2 regions of the Citrobacter sp. GW821-FHT02E08 genome follow, and region 2 is predicted to be linked to the other one. Evidence: predicted binding sites of a transcription regulator. Region 2 holds the regulator's gene; the other holds the start of a gene.

Region 1 (7,527 bases), on a different contig from region 2:
AAGGATGAATCACGCGACGGCTTTGCCGTTACGCACAAAAACAGGTTTCGTTACTTTTACCGGCATCTCGCGGTTACGGATTTGCACAATCGCCGTTTCACCAATGCCTGCTGGCACACGCGCCAGCGCAATGCTGTAGCCCAGCGTCGGAGAGAACGTGCCGCTGGTGATAATGCCTTCCTGCGTGTTGCCCTGCGCATCGATAAAACGAACCGGCAACTCATTACGCAACACGCCTTTTTCCGTCATGATCAGACCGACCAACTGCTCGTGCCCTTTTTCACGCTGCGTTTCCAGCGCGTCGCGACCGATGAAATCACGGTCAGTCGGTTCCCAGGCAATGGTCCAGCCCATGTTGGCGGCTAATGGAGAAATGCTTTCGTCCATCTCCTGGCTGTACAGGTTCATGCCAGCTTCCAGACGCAACGTATCACGCGCACCCAGACCACACGGTTTCACGCCAGCTTCCACCAGCGCACGCCAGAAATCTGCCGCCTTTTCATTTGGCATGGCGATTTCATAGCCCGCTTCACCGGTATAACCGGTTGTCGCAATGAAGAGATCGCCCGCCTGGACACCAAAGAACGGTTTCATCCCGTCGACTGCGCGACGCTGTTCTTCGGTAAACAACGCGGCGGCTTTAGCCTGCCCGTTTGGTCCCTGTACGGCGATCAACGACAGATCGTCACGGACGGTAATGTCGATGGCATAAGGTTCAGCGTGTTGGGAAATCCAGGAGAGGTCTTTTTCGCGGGTGGCGGAGTTAACAACGAGGCGGAAGAAATCTTCAGTGAAGTAGTAGACGATAAGGTCATCTATCACGCCGCCCGAGGCATTAAGCATACCGGAGTAGAGGGCTTTCCCGCTCTTCGTTAGCTTTGCCACGTCATTTGCCAGCAGATAACGCAAAAACTCCCGGGTGCGGCTGCCTCGCAGATCGACAATCGTCATATGCGAAACATCAAACATACCGGCATCGGTGCGCACAGCATGATGCTCATCGAGCTGGGAACCGTAATGCAGCGGCATCATCCAGCCATGAAAATCGACCATTCGTGCGCCACATAACGTGTGTTGTTCGTACAAAGGAGTCTGTTGAGCCATCTTTTCCTCGTTGAATAAGCAGGGCTTGCAACCATTTCGTGATGAAATTTACGCCACGAAACCCGTCATCGAAGCCACGTCATGGCCTCAACGCAAACGTTCTCTTTTCCATTGAACTTACCACCGAAACTGACGCTTAACCATAAGGTAAAATTAACTATCACATTAGCTTATGCCAAAAAATGGCAAAGCAGACCACAGAACAAAAAACCAAAAATATAATTAACACGCCTATAACACACAAATCACAGGCGAAAAAAACCGACTGAATCGATATTAAATTCTAAAAAAATGTCAAAAATCGAGACTAGAGAAAATAGTGATATAAAAAAATCTAATGCGAAAAACAGCGTGGAATTAGATTATTTCAAATGAGGTAAGTCCCCCGGCGCGAAGGCCGGGAGAAGAAAGTGTGACGGGTCTCAAACTCTTAGAAGCGGGGGGATTTGTTAACGAAGCCACTCAGGTAAATCATTCAACCCCATTGCCTGACGGATAAGTTGCGGTTTTACACCAGGGAGGGTATCGGCCAGTTTCAGACCAATATCGCGCAGCAATTTCTTCGCCGGATTCTCCCCAGCAAACAGCTCGCGAAAACCTTGCATACCTGCCAGCATCATGGCGGCACTGTGCTTACGGCTGCGCTCGTAACGACGCAAATACAGATACTGACCGATATCTTTGCCCTGACGCTGCAAACGCTTCAGTTCATCGATAAGTTCCGCAGCATCCATAAAGCCGAGGTTAACCCCCTGCCCCGCCAGCGGATGGATGGTATGGGCGGCATCGCCGACCAGTGCCAGACGATGGGCGGCAAACTGGCGCGCATAGCGCCCCGTCAGCGGGAATACCTGGCGTTCGCTTTCCACGCGACACAACCCCAACCGGTTATCAAACGCAATATTCAATGCCCGGTTGAATTCCTCTTCGCTCGCATGTTGCATCCGCTCAGCCTCTTGTGGCGAAAGCGACCAGACAATAGAGCAGAGATGCGGGTCGACGAGGGGCAAAAACGCGAGAATACCTTCGCCATGAAACGCCTGGCGTGCAACGGCATCATGCGCCTCTTCGGTACGAATGGTTGCGACCAGCGCATGATGGCGATAGTCCCAGAAGGTCAGCGGAATATCTGCTTTGCTGCGCAGCCAGGAGTTCGCGCCGTCCGCTCCAACCACCAGGCGAGCGGTTAACATCGTGCCGTCTTTCAGGGTCAGAAACGTTTCATTTTCCCCCCAGGCCACCTGCTGCAGTTCTGCGGGGGCCATCAGAGTAACATCCGAGGATTGCTGCGCTTTTTGCCACAGAGCATAGTGGATCACCGTATTTTCAACGATATGCCCAAGATGGCTGTAGCCCATACTTTTATCATCGAACGCAATGCGTCCAAAGCTGTCTTTGTCCCAGACTTCCATGCCGTGATAGCAGCTGGCCCGACGGGCAACAATATCTGACCACACGCCGAGACGCGTGAGCAATTTTTCGCTGGCAGCATTAATGGCCGACACGCGAAGCGCCGGTGGAGCATCATTTTCCAGTGGCTGAGGGACATGCTGTTCCAGCACGGCGACCCGTAAACCGCTACCCTGTAAGCCGCAGGCGACGGCCAGACCTACCATGCCTCCACCCACAATAGCTACATCAACACTTTGCACTGTTTGCTCCTCGAAACCGAAACCTGTAATCCGTAGGCCTGATAAGCGTAACGCCATCAGGCATTTGTGCGGGTAACCCTGCCGGATGGCGGCTTCACCTTATCCGGCCTACAGGTCATATTTAACGCGCTACCCAACCCAGGGTCCGCTCCGCCAGCACATCGCGTGCCGGTGTCAATAATTCCATTGCCATCAACCCGACATTGCGTCCGACAACCAACGGCGCCCAGTGATTGGCAAACAGATAAACCAGACTGTTCGTCACACCAATTGTTGTTTCACGGTCTGCCTGTCGACGCTGTTGATAACGCGACAGCACGCGATATTCGCCGACGTCTTCGCCTGCTTGCCATGCCTGGGTCAGCGTTTCGGCAAGGCTCATCACATCGCGTAATCCAAGATTAAACCCTTGTCCTGCGATAGGGTGCAGTGTCTGCGCGGCATTTCCCACCAGCACGGTACGATGGGTGACGGCTTTGACCGCCGTCGTCAGCGAAAGAGGATAGGCACTGCGTTTCCCCGCTTGGGTAATACGTCCCAGTCGCCAGCCAAATGCGCTCTGCAATTCACGGCAAAACTGTTCATCAGACCAGGCCATCACCTCATCACGTCGCTCAAGCGGATGGCACCACACCAGTGAGCAACGCTCCCCGGACATTGGCAACATCGCCAGTGGGCCATGTTGGGTAAAGCGCTCAAACGCACGCCCTTCATGGGGCACAGAGACAGCCACGTTGGCGATCACCGCTAACTGTTCGTATGGCGTTTGCTGCCAGTCCACACCGCAGGCCGTTGCCAGCGCAGAACGCGTGCCATCAGCCGCAACCAGGACGTCGCCGGTAATCACATCACCGTTTTCCAGCGTGACATTGACCTGCTCCTGCGTGCGCGAGACCGTGGCGACGCGATCAGGGCAATGCAACGTCACGCCCGGCGCTTTGCGCAACAGTCCGAACAAGCGCTGACCGACATCGTGCAACTCAACGACCTGCCCTAACGCCGCAATACGATAATCTTGCGCATCCAGAGTCACAAACCCGGCATGCCCGCGATCGCTAACGTGAACGGTATTGATGGCCGTTGCGCAATCGGCGATCGCCTGCCAGATACCCATCCGCGCCAGTTGCTGACAGGTGCCTGCCGCCAGGGCGATCGCCCGGGCGTCGAAACCCGGGTGATCCTGGGCTTCAGGCGCCGTCGCTTCAATCAGATGCACCGGCAACTTGCCATGACTCAATTGAGAGATTGCCAGCGCCAGCGTCGCCCCAGCCATCCCGCCGCCTACGATAATCACGCTCATTGTTGGCGCGCCGCAGCCATTAAGGCTTCGATGTCGTCGGCTTTTTTCACTACGCTGGCGGTCAGGTTTTCGTTACCGGTTTGTGTGATGACGATGTCGTCTTCAATTCGGATACCAATACCGCGATACGCTTCCGGTACGTCAGCATCCGGTGCGATGTAGAGACCTGGCTCCACGGTCAGAACCATACCCGGCTCAAGCAGACGGGAGCGATCCTTACCATAGGTGCCGACATCATGCACATCCAGCCCCAGCCAGTGGCTCAGGCCATGCATAAAGAAAGGTCGATGGGCGTTATCGGCGATCAGTTGATCGATTTCGCCCTTCAGGATGCCCAGTTTCACCAGGCCAGTTACCATAATGCGCACCACCTCGCCGGTCACTTCCTGAATGGAGGTGCCCGGGCGGTACAGGCGCAAACTGGTTTCCAGCGACGCCAGCACAATGTCGTAGATCTCGCGCTGGGCGGAGGTGAACTTGCCGTTGACCGGGAAGGTTCGTGTGATATCCCCGGCATACCCTTTGTATTCGCATCCGGCGTCAATCAACACCAGCGAGCCATCGCGCATTTCACTTTCATTCTCGGTGTAATGCAGGATGCAGCCATTTGCGCCACTGCCAACAATGGTGTTATAGGAAGGATAACGCGCGCCGTGACGCGTAAATTCGTGGTGAATCTCCCCTTCCAGTTGATACTCAAACATGCCCGGACGGCATTTCTCCATCGCCCGTGTATGCGCCAGCGCGCTGATCTCTCCGGCACGTCGCATTACGGCGATCTCTTCCGCTGATTTAAACAGGCGCATCTCATGCACCATCGGGCGCCAGTCGGTGAGCGTCGCAGGTGCTTTCAGATTCTGACGTGCCCCTTTGCGCAGCTTATCCAGCGCAGTGAAGACAATCTCATCCGCCCAGGCATATTCGCCTTGCGCGTGATACACCACATCCAGGCCATTAAGCAGTTGGAAGAGTTGCTGGTTGATTTCGCTGAACGCCAGCGCACGATCCACGCCCAGCTTTTCTGGCGCGGCATCTTGCCCAAGACGACGGCCAAACCAGATCTCCGCAGTCAGGTCGCGAACCCGGTTAAACAAAACGCTGTGGTTATGAGTGTCATCGCTTTTAATCAGCACCAACACAGCTTCCGGTTCATTAAAACCGGTGAAATACCAGAAGTCGCTGCTTTGGCGATACGGATACTCGCTGTCCGCGCTACGCGTCGCTTCTGGCGCGGCGAAAATCAGCGCCGCGCTGCCAGGCGGCATTTGCGCCAGCAGTGCCTGGCGACGACGCAGGTATTCTTGCAGGGATAGTTCGCTCATAACACTCTCCTTGGCGTTTTCGTTCTTAGTGCAGGGTCGGTTTGCGCACTTCCGGCGCAGTTGGCTGCTGACGCGTAAAGGTGTCGTGACACAGCAGCGCCGCAACACGCACATATTCGATGATCTCTTCGAGCGACATCTCCAGCTCTTCCTGATCTTCGTCTTCGTCATAACCCAACTGCGCAATGTTGCGCAGGTCGTCAATCGCTTCGCCGGTTTCACCCGTCACTTTGTCGAGCTTAGGCTGTGTGACGCCAAGGCCGAGCAAAAAGTGGTTGACCCAACCTGCCAGTGCATCGGCGCGATCGAACACGCTGACGTCGTCTCCTTCAGGCAGAAAAAGCTGAAAAAGAAAGCCGTCATCTTCCAGCGCATCGCTGGTCGCGGCGTGCATTTTACGCAATGCTTGCGCCAGTTCATGACCAAAGGCCAGACCTTCGTTTGTCAGGTCATGAAGCAGCGGCTGCCAGGAGCTGTCGTTGTTGCCGCCACAAATCATCCCGCTTATCAAACCGTGCATTTCGGCTGGGGTCAGTCCTGCCCCTTGTTGGTTCAAAAACTGGTTCATTTCGGTGTAACCAGGCATTTCGTTCTGTATAGACATAAGCATTCGTCATCAAAGGGAGGATATTCATGATATGCTACCACTTTGGACCCTGGTGAACCAGAAAAGGGCTTGTATCTTCATACCAGGGTAGCTATAGTGTCGCCCCTTCGCGGACCCAGGGTCCGGAGACGAAGGCAGCGCAGTCAATCAGCAGGAAGGTGGCATGTCTGCACAACCCGTCGATATCCAAATATTTGGCCGTTCACTGCGAGTGAATTGCCCGCCTGAACAAAAGGATGCGTTGAATCAGGCAGCGGACGATCTTAATCAGCGGTTGCAAGATCTAAAAGTTCGCACTAGAGTCACAAATACTGAGCAGCTGGTTTTCATTGCCGCATTGAACATCAGCTATGAATTAGCTCAGGAAAAAGCGAAGACGCGTGACTACGCGGCGAGCATGGAACAACGTATTCGGATGCTGCAGCAGACCATCGAACAGGCGTTGCTTGATCAGGGTCGCATAACCGAAAAAACGGGCCAAAACTTTGAATAACACTTTTCGGTTTACTATGGTAGAGTGACCGTGAAGACAAAATTTCTCTGAGATGTTTGCAAGCGGGCCAGTCCCCTGAGCCGATATTTCATACCACAAGAATGTGGCGCTCCACGGTTGGTGAGCATGCTCGGTCCGTCCGAGAAGCCTTAAAACTGTGACGACGCATTCACCTTGAACCAAGGGTTCAAGGGTTACAGCCTGCGGCGGCATCTCGGAGATTCCCTTCTACCTACCAACAGCTATGACACAACTTCCCGAACTCTCTTTATCCCGACAAGAAATCCGCCAGCTAATACGCCAACGTAGACGGGCACTGACCCCTCAGCAGCAAACCCATTTCGGCCAGCATGCAGCGAACAGAATGCTTGCTTACCCACCGATAGTAATGGCGCACACTGTCGCGTTATTTCTCTCATTCGATGGCGAACTCGACACTCAACCGCTGATCGAACAACTCTGGCGAGCAGGTAAACGTGTTTATCTCCCGGTCCTGCACCCGTTTAGTCCCGGCAATTTATTGTTTCTGCACTATCACCCCCAAAGCGAACTGGTCACCAATCGCCTGAAGATTCAGGAGCCGAAACTGGATGTGCGCGACGTATTGCCGCTTGCGCAACTGGATGTGTTGGTAACGCCGTTAGTGGCGTTTGACGAAGAGGGGCAGCGTCTGGGTATGGGTGGCGGATTTTATGACCGGACATTGCAGAACTGGCGGCAACACGGGATCCAACCGGTGGGCTATGCCCATGACTGTCAGTTAGTCGAAAAACTGCCGGTTGAAGAGTGGGATATTCCCTTACCGGCTGTAGTAACACCGTCGAAAGTGTGGGAATGGCCGCCGTTTTCTTCCCATTGACACCGCTTTTTTTTTGACCTAAATTCCTCGGTAAAGGGTGAGGGAGGCGAACCTCCCTCCTGCTTCCTCTCTGTTAATATGCTGGGTAGGCTATGATTAACAGGATTAGCAGCATGATGACGTATCTCATCATCGTCCCTTTCCTTTTTTAAGCCCCTGCTACGGTAGGGGCTTTTCCGTTTCAGCCCTA
Region 2 (7,527 bases):
CTCTCGCAGTGTTACCGTGAAAATTGCCGTCATCATGGCCATACAGACACCGACGCCCAAACCGGTTCTGGCTGCGGTCTGCGCATCCAGTGTTGATCCCTGACCCAAACGATACCCCACACGAATCGTCACCGCCGCCGCCAACGACATTGGCAGTACAAACATCAACGAACTGAAATTGAGAGCAATCTGGTGACCCGCAACATCGACGATACCCAGCGGCGATACCAACAATGCCACTACGGCAAAGAGGGTAACTTCGAAGAATAAGGCTAACGCGATCGGGAGACCCAACTGGACCAACCGTTTCACGACGGCGGTGTCAGGTTTACTGAATCCTGGCTCATTACGAATATCGCGCATCGAACGCGCACGCCTGATGTAGGAAACCATCGCGATGAACATCACCCAGTACACTGCCGCAGTAGCAACACCACAGCCGACGCCGCCCAGTTCCGGCATGCCAAAATGGCCGTAAATGAAGATGTAGTTAACCGGAATGTTGACCAGTAGTCCGAGGAAGCCCATGACCATGCCGGGCTTGGTTTTGGCCAATCCCTCGCACTGGTTACGCGCTACCTGGAAAAACAGATAGCCCGGCGCTCCCCAGAGCAGGGCCCGCAGATAACCGACGGCTTTATCGGCCAACGCCGGATCAATATTATGCATGGAGCGGATGATATACCCGGCGTTCCACAGCACGACCATGATGAGGACGGAGACACTCCCCGCCAGCCAGAATCCCTGGCGCACCTGATGGGCGATCCGCTCACGGCGTCCGGAACCGTTTAACTGCGCGATAACGGGGGTCATTGCCAGCAGCAGACCGTGACCGAACAGAATGGCCGGTAACCAAATGGATGTGCCAATGGCGACAGCCGCCATGTCTGTGGCGCTGTATCCACCGGCCATCACGGTATCAACAAATCCCATCGCGGTTTGGGCGATTTGCGCGAGAATCACCGGTATTGCCAGAGCTAATAACTGACGCGCTTCACTGATATACTTTTGCACGTATACACCTTGTTTTTTGTTGTTATTTGAGAGACCAGAAAAGCCGCCTTGATTGGCAGCAAGAAGAAGATGCAGGGGAATTTGCAGTCTATTGTAGCGGGGAATGTGTAATTCTCCAGTGAAAAAACAGGTGTGAGCGGCACTTTGCTGGCAACCTGAATTTTCACCTGCTATTGTGCTGGGCAGAGATATTCAAACTGATTTCAGGAGTTGCAGGTATGTTTACGGGTATTGTGCAGGGCACCGCCAGACTGGTGTCTATTGATGAAAAACCGAATTTTCGCACTCATGTAGTGGAATTACCTGAATACATGCTGGATGGGCTGGAGACGGGCGCGTCGGTGGCGCACAACGGTTGTTGTCTGACCGTCACCGAAATCAAGGGCAATCAGATCAGTTTTGATTTGATGAAAGAGACCTTACGCATTACTAATTTAGGTGAGCTGAACGTCGGCGATCTGGTTAATGTTGAACGCGCCGCCAAATTCAGTGATGAGATTGGTGGGCATTTAATGTCGGGCCATATTATGACCACTGCCGAGATCTCAAAAATTCTGACCTCAGAAAATAACCGTCAGATTTGGTTCAAAGTGCAGGATCCGCAGTTGATGAAATATATTCTGTACAAAGGATATATCGGCATCGATGGCATCAGCCTGACCGTGGGAGAAGTGACCGCAACGCGTTTTTGTGTTCACCTTATTCCAGAAACGCTCGAACGCACTACGCTTGGCAAGAAAAAGCTGGGCGCTCGCGTGAATATCGAAATTGACCCGCAAACCCAGGCGGTTATCGATACGGTTGAGCGCGTATTAGCGGCCCGGGACAGCGCCGTAAATAAGCTGGCGAATGACGCTTAAAAGATGAAAGTGGCCCCCGCAGAATTTCGGGGGCTGCTCTGTTAGCGGGGAACGCGCAGACCGTGTTCAACACCGCGCGAAAAAACGACCTGCCAGAGTTGAATATCTCGGGCGCGAAATGCGCCAGCGCAGGCATTTAAATAGTAACTAAACATCCGCTTAAAACGCTCGCTGTAGTTATCTGCGATTTCAGGCCAGGCATTGATAAAGCGCGAATACCACGACATCAGCGTTGTATCATAATCGGCGCCAAAATTGTGCCAGTCCTCCATCACAAAATGCGGTTCGCTGGCGTTGGCTATCTGGCGTACGGAAGGTAGGCAACCGTTCGGGAAGATATATTTATTGATCCACGGGTCGACATTGTTGTCGGTCTTTTTAGAGCCGATGGTATGAAGCAGAAACAGGCCGTCAGATTTTAAATTACGGTCAACCACCTCAAAGTAGGTGTCGTAGTTTTTGGGGCCGACATGTTCAAACATACCTACCGAGACAATACGATCGAACTGATCCTGTAAGTCGCGATAATCCTGCAGCAGAATGGTGACATCCAAACCTTCGCAGCGCTGTTGCGCCATTTTCTGCTGCTCTGCAGAAATGGTCACGCCCACCACGCTGACCGCGTAATTGGCCGCCATATATTGTGATAATCCGCCCCAACCGCAGCCGATATCCAGCACGCGCATACCCGGTTTAAGCTGCAATTTTTCACAAATCATTTTTAGCTTCGCCTGCTGGGCAGACTCCAGAGTATCGGCTTCTTTCCAGTAGGCGCAGGAATATTGCATATACGGGTCAAGCATCCGGCTGAAAAGATCATTACCAAGATCGTAATGCTCTTTGCCGACTATCCAGGCGCGTTTTTTACTTTGCAGGTTGAACAGGCGTGCGCCTGCGATGCGGAGTGTATCTTTGAAATGGTGAGGGAGTTGATTTTCGAGGCCTGCGCGCAGAACTTTATTGAAGAAAATATCCAGTCGTTCGCACTCCCACCAGCCATCCATGTAACTTTCACCTAAACCCAGCGATCCTTCCTGCAATACACGTTTGAAAAAATCGGGGTTTTTGATTTGAATATCAGCCGGGGCAGGACCGTTGATAGCAACGCCCGCACGGCTCAGTAATTCGTTGGTGATACGGTACCAGTCATCATCCGGTACACTGACTTCTTCTATACACGATGAACTCATAGTTTCTCCATCACTGGTCGGTGATCAGAACCTTAAAACAGCGTAGACGCTTTTTGGCTTTGTGAGAAATCTCACGGAAAAAAGTCCGCGAGCCTATAATCCGACGTAGAACAGAGGAAGGGAGAACCCTTGCCGAAAAGACCATTCCCTGGCTAAACGGGAGCGCTCCGGCTCCCGTTAGAACGTAATATTTATCGTATTTATGTAACAACCGAAAATGAGTATAGGCCTCAATAATCGGTGAAACAACCCAAAAAAGTTAGCGAGCTAATCAGTGGCTATTATCGCTATTTTTAGTACGAATCGTTGTGTGCCATCTCAGAGTGCGCGGTGTGATGCGTGGACTCGCTCGCCTGCGACTGCATCCAATACCCCAATCCTGCGAGCGCAACGGTCGATAACATGACGCTGGTGGTGGTCAGCAACGGTGTGCTGATTAACCAGGAGACGACCAGACTGGCCAGGAAACAGAGACCCAACTGCAGTGAATTCTGCAATGCTGCGGCACGCCCGGTGGCTTGTGGGAATGGGCGCAATGCCTGAGCCACAACAATAGGGTAGATCGCGCCGTTGGCGATAGCCATGACACAGAAGGGGATCAGAATTTCGGTCAGCGATACATGGCTAATAAAACTGGTCGCCCAGGTCGCGACGACGCTCAATGCGAAGATGACCAATAACCAGGGTAACAGCTGTTGCCCCTGCCATTTTTGTAACGCTGCGCGGCAACCGTACCCACCGATCAGGAAGGCGATGGTTTGCGGAACATAACTGAGACCAATCACTGCGGGGCTATAACCCATTTCACTAAGGATGAACGGCGAACCGGTTAACCATGCAAAGAAGCTGGCGGAACAGGCTGCGTAAATCAGCACGTTCCCACGATAGGCTTTCGAACGCAGCAGGGTAGTGAACGTCAGTTTATCCTGACTATCGTCACGTGCTTTTGCGGTGGGTTTTAAACGCAGGGCGGGCAGCATCAGGATCAGCGTAATCACAAACAGCGTGGCGAAAATGGCCTGCCAGGAAAAATGCGCGAGGATCCAACTGCCTAACAATGGCGCAAGCGCAGGCGACAACCCGACCAACGGCATGATGGTGGCAAAAATACGGTTAACTTTTTGCGACGGGTAGTAATCCGTCACCAGTGCCTGCCAGACAACAGCAGCAGCACACACGCCAATGGCCTGGATAAAGCGCAGAACCAGCAAGCCTGTTGCACTTTCTACCCACAGCATACCCAGACTTCCGAGGGCGAAGATCGACAAACCGAGCAATAGTATGGGCTTACGACCGTAACGATCGGATAGCGGACCCCAGGCGAGCTGGGCGATGGCGAACCCGGCTAAGAACAGGCTCAGACTGGCGCTGACGGCAGAGGCAGGTGTCTGCAAATCGGCCTGAATGGCAGCAAATGCAGGTAAGTACATATCTGTTGCCAGAAAACCCAGTACGCTGAGACCCGCCAGCCAGACTAAAAACCCTTTTCCCGGTTGCATAATACATTCTCTTTTTTTATCAGTAAGACATTGCCGCAGAGTGTAGGGAGTGAAATTCCTGTTGTGAAACGCTAATATTTGTCTACTGAATTCAAATTTTTTGTAGGCAGAATATGTGGTCAGAATATTCCCTTGAAGTTGTTGATGCTGTCGCGCGCAATGGTAGCTTCAGTTCCGCCGCCCAGGAACTGCATCGCGTGCCCTCGGCCGTCAGCTACACCGTACGTCAACTGGAAGAGTGGCTGGCGGTTCCCCTGTTTGAACGACGCCACCGGGATGTGGAATTGACGCCCGCCGGCGCCTGGTTTTTAAAAGAAGGCCGCTCTGTTATCAAAAAAATGCAGATCACCCGCCAGCAGTGCCAACAGATTGCGAATGGCTGGCGAGGGCAACTGCCTATCGCGGTAGATAATATTGTGCGACCAGAACGCACCCGGCAGATGATTGTCGACTTCTATCGCCACTTTGATGACGTCGAGCTGATCGTTTCTCAGGAGGTGTTTAACGGCGTCTGGGATGCGCTTTCCGACGGACGCGTGGAACTGGCCATTGGGGCGACGCAGGCGATCCCCGTCGGCGGGCGCTATACCTTTCGCGATATGGGAATGTTGAGCTGGAGCTGCGTGGTGGCAAGTCATCATCCCCTGGCGGCGATGCCCGGACCCTTGAGTGATGATACGTTGCGCAACTGGCCGTCGCTGGTCCGTGAAGACACGTCACGGACACTGCCTAAACGTATCACCTGGCTGCTGGACAACCAAAAGCGCGTGATCGTACCGGATTGGGAATCGTCAGCAACCTGTCTTTCCGCCGGGTTATGTGTCGGGATGGTGCCTACGCATTTTGCAAAACCGTGGGTCGACAGTGGCAAATGGGTCGCGTTGACCCTGGAGAATCCATTCCCGGATGCAGCATGCTGCCTGACCTGGCAGCAAAATGACACGTCGCCCGCATTAGCCTGGCTGCTGGAGTATTTAGGCGACAGTGAAACGCTGAATAAAGAGTGGTTGCGAGAACCTGAAGAGGTTCCCGCCGGGGAAGCTTAACGACGATAGTCGCGGAACGGACCATCCGCAACCGAACGACGTTCGATCAGTCGCGGGTGGACTTCAATAGACTGCGACTCTTCACGCTTGTTGACGATACGGTCTAACAACATATTAAAGGCCGTTTCACCCAGTGAGTCTTTCGGTTGGTGAATAGTGGTCAGTGCGGGTGTGAAATAGCGCGCGTTACGCACATTGTCATAACCGATCACCGAAATATCCTGCGGTACGCGCAAACCCATTTCGTCAGCAGCGCAGAGCGCCCCCATTGCCATGATGTCGCCACCGCAGAATACCGCAGTAGGGCGATGGGTCTGAGAGAGGATTTGCTGCATTGCACGATAACCAGACTCAGGTTCAAAATCGCCCTGTACAATCCAGTTTTCCGGGACTTTTATCAGCGCTTCGTCCATCGCCTTCATAAAGCCCGCCAGGCGGCCAGCCCCCGTGTTACGCTCCATCGGGCCAGGAATGACGCCTATCTCACGATGACCGCGTTCCACCAGATAACGACCGGCCATATAACCGCCTTCGAACGCGTTATCAATGACCGTATCGGTAAAGTCAGCCTTCGCTTCGCCCCAATCCATAACCACCATTGGAATATGGCGATACTCTTCAAGCATGGAGAGCAGAGACTCTGGATATTCCGAACACATAACCAGCAGACCATCCACACGCTTTTGCGCCATCATGGAAAGGTAGGCCCGTTGTTTTTCAAGATTATTCCAGGCATTGCCAAGGATCAGGGTGTAGCCTTTCTGGAAGCAGTTTTTCTCAACGGCTTCAATAATTTCAGCGAAATAGGCGGCTTCACTGCTGGTTGCCAGCAGACCGATAGATTTGGTGTGATTCACCTTCAGGCTGCGGGCGACGGCACTCGGGGAGTAGTGCAATTCTTTGATTGCTGCCCAGACAGCATTGCGAGTCTCTTCTGCGACAAAACGCGTTTTGTTAATTACATGTGATACGGTTGTAGTGGAAACGTTTGCTCGCTTCGCTACATCTTTAATTGTTGCCATTACATTTCACTCCAGACCATATCCAAACTCCTGAAAATACTGTAGGTAAACGTTTGCCTTTACACACCCTTATCGCAACATCAGGGTTGCGGCACGCCGGGAAAACGACACGAAACGTCAGGAGGGGGTCAATGGCCGGTACGCTAATCAAGTAAGCGTGGAATTTTGTCTGATCTTGACGAAAAGGGGAAGAGTTAAAAGTGGTTATCAATATAAATCCTGGGAGATTTTTACATCCAAGTGTGTAAAAATGCGCAATATCACTTTTTGTGTGGGAATAAAAAGGAGCAAATTTGATGAGCACCGATCTGAAGTTTTCGTTAGTAACCACTATTATTGTTCTGGGCCTGATCGTAGCGGGTGGTCTGACCGCCGCACTGCACTGATTTACCGTGAGGGAGCATGCTCTCCCTCATCTCGTTACCCCTTCATTGTTACTAAATCAGCAAAAGTCTTTTGCCATTCTGTTAACTTTATTATTTTTGTGATTGATGTCATGCTTTTGGCTCTTATCGGGTGTCGCTTCGCGGCACGCTGCAGCGGAGTCAACGTATGAAAATCAATTACCCCTTACTGGCGCTTGCGATTGGCGCATTTGGTATTGGGACCACGGAATTCTCTCCGATGGGGCTGTTGCCCGTCATTGCGCATGGCGTGAATGTCTCCATTCCCGCCGCCGGAATGCTCATCAGCGCCTATGCGGTGGGTGTGATGGTGGGCGCGCCGTTGATGACCCTGTTGCTATCGCACCGTGCTCGTCGTAATGCGCTGATTTTTTTGATGGCCATTTTTACGCTGGGCAACGTCCTGTCGGCCATTGCGCCGGATTACACCACCTTGATGCTATCGCGCATTTTGACCAGTCTTAATCACGGCGCGTTTTTCGGATTGGGTTC

The links. The regulator PurR, encoded in region 2, represses purine synthesis genes. The targets are predictions, from matches to a motif close to CANGCAAACGTTTGCNTG.
Region 1: gcvT (glycine cleavage system aminomethyltransferase GcvT) is a predicted target of PurR. The motif match lies at 1,194-1,211, and genes of this name have one in related genera.

The regions. Positions count from the first base shown of each region.
Region 1 is NZ_JBWKVL010000001.1:340,561-348,087, reverse strand. It holds gene gcvT (glycine cleavage system aminomethyltransferase GcvT) at 10-1,104, opposite strand; gene ubiI (FAD-dependent 2-octaprenylphenol hydroxylase) at 1,554-2,756, opposite strand; gene ubiH (2-octaprenyl-6-methoxyphenyl hydroxylase) at 2,878-4,056, opposite strand; gene pepP (Xaa-Pro aminopeptidase) at 4,053-5,378, opposite strand; gene AC07UY_RS01695 (YecA/YgfB family protein) at 5,404-5,982, opposite strand; gene zapA (cell division protein ZapA) at 6,149-6,478, shown strand; RNA gene ssrS (6S RNA) at 6,520-6,703, shown strand; gene AC07UY_RS01680 (5-formyltetrahydrofolate cyclo-ligase) at 6,723-7,337, shown strand.
Region 2 is NZ_JBWKVL010000004.1:85,305-92,831, reverse strand. It holds gene mdtK (multidrug efflux MATE transporter MdtK) at 1-1,014, opposite strand, end outside; gene AC07UY_RS06965 (riboflavin synthase subunit alpha) at 1,233-1,874, shown strand; gene cfa (cyclopropane fatty acyl phospholipid synthase) at 1,916-3,064, opposite strand; gene punC (purine nucleoside transporter PunC) at 3,358-4,563, opposite strand; gene punR (DNA-binding transcriptional activator PunR) at 4,677-5,609, shown strand; gene purR (HTH-type transcriptional repressor PurR) at 5,606-6,631, opposite strand; gene cydH (cytochrome bd-I accessory subunit CydH) at 6,928-7,017, shown strand; gene AC07UY_RS06935 (MFS transporter) at 7,184-7,527, shown strand, end outside.